3 regions of the Candidatus Enterococcus clewellii genome follow, and region 2 is predicted to be linked to each of the others. Evidence: predicted binding sites of a transcription regulator. Region 2 holds the regulator's gene; each other region holds the start of a gene.
The links. Region 2 encodes CtsR, which represses protease genes until heat stress. Its sites were predicted from a motif close to TTGGTCAAAAAAGGTCAAANA; they were not measured.
Positions count from the first base shown of each region.

Region 1 (2,277 bases), 1.5 Mb from region 2:
TGATAGCCTGAAGTTCTGTTGTAGATTTAGCTAGAGCATCCTCTAAACGTTTTTCTTCAGCAGCAGTATCATCTACAGTAACTTTATTGAATGATAAGTCCGGCTGAACAAGAAGATAGGCTTTAGCAATTGCAACACCATCACTTGCGGCAATTCCCTTAAGCATCTCAGTCATTATTCAGACAGTCCTTCTTTTTTCATTGTTTCAACGATTGCAGCGATTGCATCTGCTTCGTCAACACCATCAACAGTGATAGTAACATCAGAACCTTGACCTACACCAAGAGACATAACGCCCATGATTGATTTCAGGTTAACTGATTTACCTTTGTACTCTAAGTTAATATCAGAGTTAAATTTGCTTGCTGTTTGTACTAGTAATGTAGCTGGGCGTGCGTGAATCCCTGTTTCTGCTACAACGTGAAAGTCTTTCTTTTCCATATGAATCGGTCTCCTTCGTAAGTAAAATATTTTTTTATGTTAGGGTTTTCTATCCATACATATTTTGTATAAAAAACGACCCTTTCAATTTTTAAGATTACCATTTTTTTGAAGTTGTTACAACTGTTTTCAACGAAAATTTAAGGAATCTAGTAAACCTTTTCAATTAATCTGTAAATCGATAAATAATTTTTCCGCTTAAACCAGCCTCACCAACAATTTTTTCACGATCTTCATCGTTTTTCCATGCTTCTCTGAATGTACTGAAATCCTTTTGTTCAATGACAATTTCTGAAATCGTTCCTTCCTTTAATTGTCGGATGCTATCCTCAAATGGATTTTCGGGCATAAAAGACGCCACCTTCTTTCTTTTTCTTGCTCACTCCATTCTACCAAGAGTCCATATCAACTAGCAATAATCATTCTCCATGCTTTATATTATTGCTTGCATACCTAATGGATATGCCTCAGTAAATGCCCTTTTTAAACTAAAAAAAGTTTTGGGACGTATCTATCTTATAGGAAACAGTTCTATTTGTCTAAATTCTGAATTTGAATTACCTGAGCAGTAAAAAATACGCTATCTATTTAAACAGATTCTATTATTTTTGCAACTCGAAAGGTCTGTTTCCTTTACCTAGTCCTCATTCTTTCCCATAACAAAGCGATAAAAAAATGATTGAACCTCGTTCATTTTATAGAGCCAATTACTTGATTCTATTGGAAAACGTGCTATAATATTTTCAAAGGTCAAAAAAGGTCAGTTGGTTTTTGATCTTTAATTTTGACTTAAAATTCAGTCTTACAAGTGAAAGGACGTGCATTAGTAGATGATTTGCCAAAACTGCAAACAAAATGAAGCTACAATTCACTTATACGCAAATGTCAATGGTCAGAGAAAACAGTTGGACTATTGTCAAAGTTGCTATCAAAAATTAAAAGCGCAAGCAAACAACACACAACCAACCATGTCTCAAGACCCCTTTGGGTTTGGAAGCTTAGATGATTTATACCGTTCTCTTTCTCGCCAAATGCAACAAGGAGATCAACTTGGGCAACAAACACCGCCTACACAATTTGGTGATGGCAATGGTATTAATGGCCAACCACCAAGAAAAGGTGGACAAGGGAATGGTTTACTCGGTGAATACGGAATCAATATCACTGAAGCTGCCAGACAAGGAGATATCGACCCAGTCGTTGGTCGTGACGAAGAAATCAAACGTGTTATCGAAATCCTGAATAGAAGAACAAAAAACAATCCTGTGTTAATTGGCGAACCTGGTGTGGGTAAAACAGCCGTTGTAGAAGGATTGGCACAAAAAATTATTGATGGCGATGTACCACAAAAACTATTGGAAAAAGAAGTTATTCGCTTGGATGTCGCTTCTTTAGTTCAAGGAACAGGTATCCGCGGTCAATTCGAAGAGCGGATGCAGAAGTTGATTGAAGAAATCAAACAAGCAGAAAACATCATCCTTTTCATTGACGAAGTTCATGAATTAGTTGGTGCCGGAGCAGCCGGCGATGGCAATATGGATGCCGGCAATATTTTGAAACCAGCCCTCGCTCGTGGCGAACTACAGATGGTTGGGGCGACAACTTTGACCGAATATCGAATCATCGAAAAAGATGCAGCGTTAGAACGTCGGATGCAGCCGGTACGAGTAGATGAACCAACCGTTGATGAAACGATCGAAATTCTAAAAGGTTTGCAAAAACGCTATGAAGATTATCACCATGTAAAATATACAGATGAAGCAATCAGAGGAGCAGCTTACCTTTCTAATCGCTATATTCAAGATCGTTTCCTTCCAGATAAAGCGATCGATTTAT
Region 1 is NZ_CP147247.1:4,062,326-4,064,602, reverse strand. Features, by position in the region: gene ptsP (phosphoenolpyruvate--protein phosphotransferase) at 1-175, opposite strand, end outside; gene A5888_RS19015 (phosphocarrier protein HPr) at 175-441, opposite strand; gene A5888_RS19010 (hypothetical protein) at 608-790, opposite strand; gene A5888_RS19005 (ATP-dependent Clp protease ATP-binding subunit) at 1,272-2,277, shown strand, end outside.
Region 1: the regulator CtsR is predicted to act here: its motif matches at 1,188-1,208, upstream of A5888_RS19005 (ATP-dependent Clp protease ATP-binding subunit).

Region 2 (2,277 bases):
AATAGGCATTCGGATATTCTGTACGTTGTTTTGGCTGTCGATAAATTCTTTTTTTCCTATGCATATTTCTGCTTCCGGAAAATGCGCGCTGATTTTTTGAATATCCCCAGTATGATCGGAATGAGCGTGAGTAAGGACAATATATTTTAAAGGAAGCTGAGTGTGTTCAATGGCTTTGATGATTGATTTTGCTGTCCCGCTTTTACTACAATCGATTAGTGTGCAGAAGTTTCTTTCTTTAATAATGTAGCAGTTGATTGGAAAAATGCGTGGCATGGTAATCAACTGTAATGCATTTGAATCTGAATGGTCAATAATTTTCATGTGATTTCTCCTTGATTTCATCAAATAATTGTTCTACAAAACTGTCTAAACGTCGGGCATTTCCAGTTCCAAGCTCCTCAGTCAGTTGTTGAAATGTTCCAGGATAAGGAAGCTGTTTCAGTAAAACTAAAATCGACTGATAGTGTTGTATGATTTGTTCTAAATCACTGATTTTTTTGGTTAGAAGGGCCATTCCTTCTTGGTTGCATTCTTGTGATAGCTCTTGATCGAAGAGGACCATAAAGCTGTTGATTTCTTTTACAGAAAAGTGCGCATATTTCATGACTGAAATGTACTTTAGTTTTAAAAGATCTTCAGCCGAGTATATACGATAATTATTGTCCGCTCTTTTAGGAGAAATGAGTTTTTCTTTTTCATAAAAACGGATAGCGTCTTTTGATAACCCCGTTCTTTTGGCTATCTCGTTGATGGTCCATGCTGTTGTCATTGTATCGACCTCCTAGTGCAATGATAACATTGGATAGAACTCCAAGGTCAAGTAGAAAAAAAGTGATTTTATTTTGAAAAGTTCCTTGTTTTTCTATAAAGAGGAAGCTTTCTCCTTTATTTACACGCTCAAATTCGATATAATTATGGTCAGTAATAGTCAAGGGAGAAGGATGGATATTATGAACAATCAAAATACTTCTGATTTGATTGAAGCATATTTAAAGAAGATTTTGGAAGATAATAGTAAGATTGAGATTCGTCGTGCAGAGATGGCAAACCTATTCAATTGTGTCCCTTCCCAGATAAATTATGTGATCAACACTCGTTTCACGATTCAACGCGGGTATTCGGTTGAAAGTAAGCGAGGCGGGGGCGGTTATATTCGCATCGCTAAGGTTACATTATCAGACAATACACAGCTATTGGAACAAATTGAAAAGTTTATTGGTGATCAGCTGTCAGAAAAAGATGCACTGATTTTTGTTCAGAAATTATATGAAGAAAAAGTCGTTACAAAGCGCGAGGGAAATATTATGCTGGCGGCTTTAGGTAAGAATGTACTTGGAAAATTTGGCGCTAAGGAAGATTTTTTACGGGCTCAATTGATGTATGCCTTTTTGGAACGCTTGAGCTATGAGGAGGAATAGTTATGGATGAGTTATTTACAGATAGCGCCAAGGCAGTTTTAGCCATTGCGCAAGAAGAAGCGAAGTACTTCAGACATCAATCAGTAGGGTCTGAGCATTTATTACTTGCTTTAGTCATTGAGTCAAAAGGGATTGCAGGAAAAACACTGCGACAACTGAATGTTGACAAAAATGATATACGAGAAGAAATTGAACATTTAATGGGGTATGGTGTAGTGAAATCTTACCCTAAAGGTGCGTATTTACCATACTCTCCTCGTGCAAAACAAATTTTTGCTTATTCCGGAGAAGAAGCAAAACGTTTGGGTGCACCAAATATTGGGACGGAACATTTGTTATTGGGCTTGTTGAGAGATGAAGATATTCTCGCGTCACGTATTTTAGTAAATTTAGGCTTGAGCTTAATCAAGATCAGACAATTGCTGATGAAAAAAATTGGAGTCAATGATCCTCAAATGGCAATGTCTGGGAATAAGAGAAAGAATCAAAAAGGTGGGGCGCCAAAAGGTGGTACACCAACATTGGATTCTTTAGCAAGAGATTTAACGAAGTTAGCAAGAGAAAACAATCTCGATCCAGTCGTAGGACGTTCTGATGAAGTAAGGCGTCTCATTCAAATTCTGAGCAGACGGACAAAGAATAATCCTGTTCTAGTTGGAGAACCGGGTGTAGGTAAAACAGCTATCGCTGAAGGATTAGCGCAAAAAATCGTTAATGGTGAAGTGCCAAAAGCAATGCATGAAAAACGGTTGATGATGTTGGATATGGGTGCATTGGTAGCTGGTACAAAATATCGTGGGGAATTCGAAGACCGACTGAAAAAGGTCATTGATGAAATTTATCAGGATGGTCAGGT
Region 2 is NZ_CP147247.1:2,593,702-2,595,978, reverse strand. Features, by position in the region: gene A5888_RS12360 (MBL fold metallo-hydrolase) at 1-324, opposite strand, end outside; gene A5888_RS12355 (MerR family transcriptional regulator) at 311-772, opposite strand; gene A5888_RS12350 (CtsR family transcriptional regulator) at 954-1,421, shown strand; gene A5888_RS12345 (ATP-dependent Clp protease ATP-binding subunit) at 1,424-2,277, shown strand, end outside.

Region 3 (2,277 bases), 1.6 Mb from region 2:
ATCGTTGCACTCGCTTCATCCACTAAATCAATTGCTTTATCCGGTAAAAACCGGTCTGTGATATAACGATCTGAGAGAGTCGCCGCTGCAACTAAAGCATTGTCATGGATGTTTACCCTGTGATGGATTTCAAAGCGTTCTTTCAAGCCTCTCAAAATACTGATTGTATCTTCAACCGTCGGCTCTTTCACCAACACCTTTTGGAAACGACGTTCCAACGCTTTGTCCTTTTCCATGTATTGACGGTACTCATCAAGAGTTGTCGCACCAATCAAATGTAACTCGCCACGAGCAAGCATTGGCTTCAAGAGATTTCCGGCATCCATACTGCCTTCCGTCTTTCCTGCGCCAACAATATTATGAATCTCATCAATGAAAAGAATGATACGGCCATCACTCTTTTTCACTTCCTTCAAAACACCCTTTAATCGTTCTTCGAACTCTCCACGGAATTTAGCCCCGGCAATCAGCGCACCCATATCTAAAGAAAAAATGGTCTTATCTTTCAAGTTTTCGGGTACATCCTTACGCACGATCCGCTGCGCTAAGCCTTCAACGATTGCGGTCTTACCGACACCTGGTTCACCCATCAAAACAGGGTTGTTCTTCGTTTTTCTGGATAAAATACGGATCACATCACGGATTTCCTCGTCACGACCAATGATTGGATCTTGTTTGCCACTTCTGACCTGTTGAACCAAGTCCACACCATATTTTTCCAATGCTTTATATTGTTCTTCCTGATTTTGAGAAGTCACTTTTTCCCCACCTCTCATATCTTCAATATTTTTTCTCAATTCTTTTTCTGTTATTCCCTGACGTTGCAAATATTTCGTCAATCGATAATTTTTCAGCTTCATCAGCGCCAATACAACAATTTCTGTTGAAAGAAATTCATCTTGAAAGGCTTCTCTCAATTTATCCCCTTCGCTGAACAAGCTAAACAAATTCTGACTCATTGTCTGACCATACTGAACATTTCCACCCTCAATACTTGGGTATTCATCCAGTGCCAAATCGACCTCTCGTTCAAAAGCATCGACATCCAAGCCGGCATCCGTATAAAAGTTACGTACAAAATGATTGGGCTGTAAAAATATTTTCCACAGGTGAGCTATATCTATTTCCTGGTGACGACGGGTAACAGCGATCTGTTGTGCTTCAGCAATTGCTTCCTGCAAAGTCGTAGTCATTTTTTCAATCTTCATAAAGGTTTCCTCCTAAACATGGTGATCTATATTCATTCTATAACATTTCCTATTCTTCAATTTAAACAAAGGGATAGCTAGTATAAACCTATCACTTCTACAAAATTTTCGTTTGACTATCTTCGATTTTATTATGAGCTTCTCTCCCATAAAATTCAAAGATAATGAATGTTTATGATTAAATTATACCCAATTGGTCAGTAAAGGTCAAACGTTATCTACTCTTTTTTTCATCCTTCTTTTCCACTCGCTCATCATTGATTTCCCTGCTATCCAGTGTAACAAATCCTTTCTTAATAAAAATCAGTCTGCAGGACTAAAACAAGTCATTTAGTACATTCTTTTGCTCTTGCTTGATTATGCACCACTGTTAATGCAAAAAAAGACTGCCGATACTCAGTTTGTTTTACTAAGTATCGACGGTCCTATCTATTTACTCTTCTACTTTTTCAATTAACGTGATGGAATTCCCCGGTATTTGAGGCGGAATCGACATCGTCATTATCGGCAATTCCGCTAATGTGAAACGAATCTTATCACCGGATTTTAATTGCTCCACTGTTAACCCTTCAGCTAATTGCTTTTCTTGCGCATTCAATATCACGCCATTATTTTGAAAATTCGGCAACATTTCTTCCGGATCGGAAACGGCTCCTATTTCATGTAAGGTTATCCGTATACTGCCATCACTTTCCGTTTCAGTAGCATCTTCTGCTAATACACCCGTAAAGACAGAAGCTTCAGATACTTCATCCCCTGATCCAGATGTACTATTTGTCGATTGGTTCGTTGATTGTTCTGTCGACATATTCGTCTCACTACTTTCCTTAGTGTTATTCTTTTGTTGCCCACACGCACCAAGTAAAACAAGCATAGTAGCAGCTGCAATAACCATTTTCAATTTCTTCATACTTCCACTCTCCCACTTTTTGTTATTATAAGAACTAACACTAGTTTAAAAGGAAATCCCACTCATGTAAATCAACACGCTGGAATGTTAAAGAAAATTAATCAAAATTTTGAAAAAGGCAGCACAAGATATTTTTCTATCTTGCACTGCCTTTCATTT
Region 3 is NZ_CP147247.1:986,021-988,297, forward strand. Features, by position in the region: gene clpB (ATP-dependent chaperone ClpB) at 1-1,208, opposite strand, end outside; gene A5888_RS04630 (hypothetical protein) at 1,642-2,118, opposite strand.
Region 3: the regulator CtsR is predicted to act here: its motif matches at 1,402-1,422, upstream of clpB (ATP-dependent chaperone ClpB).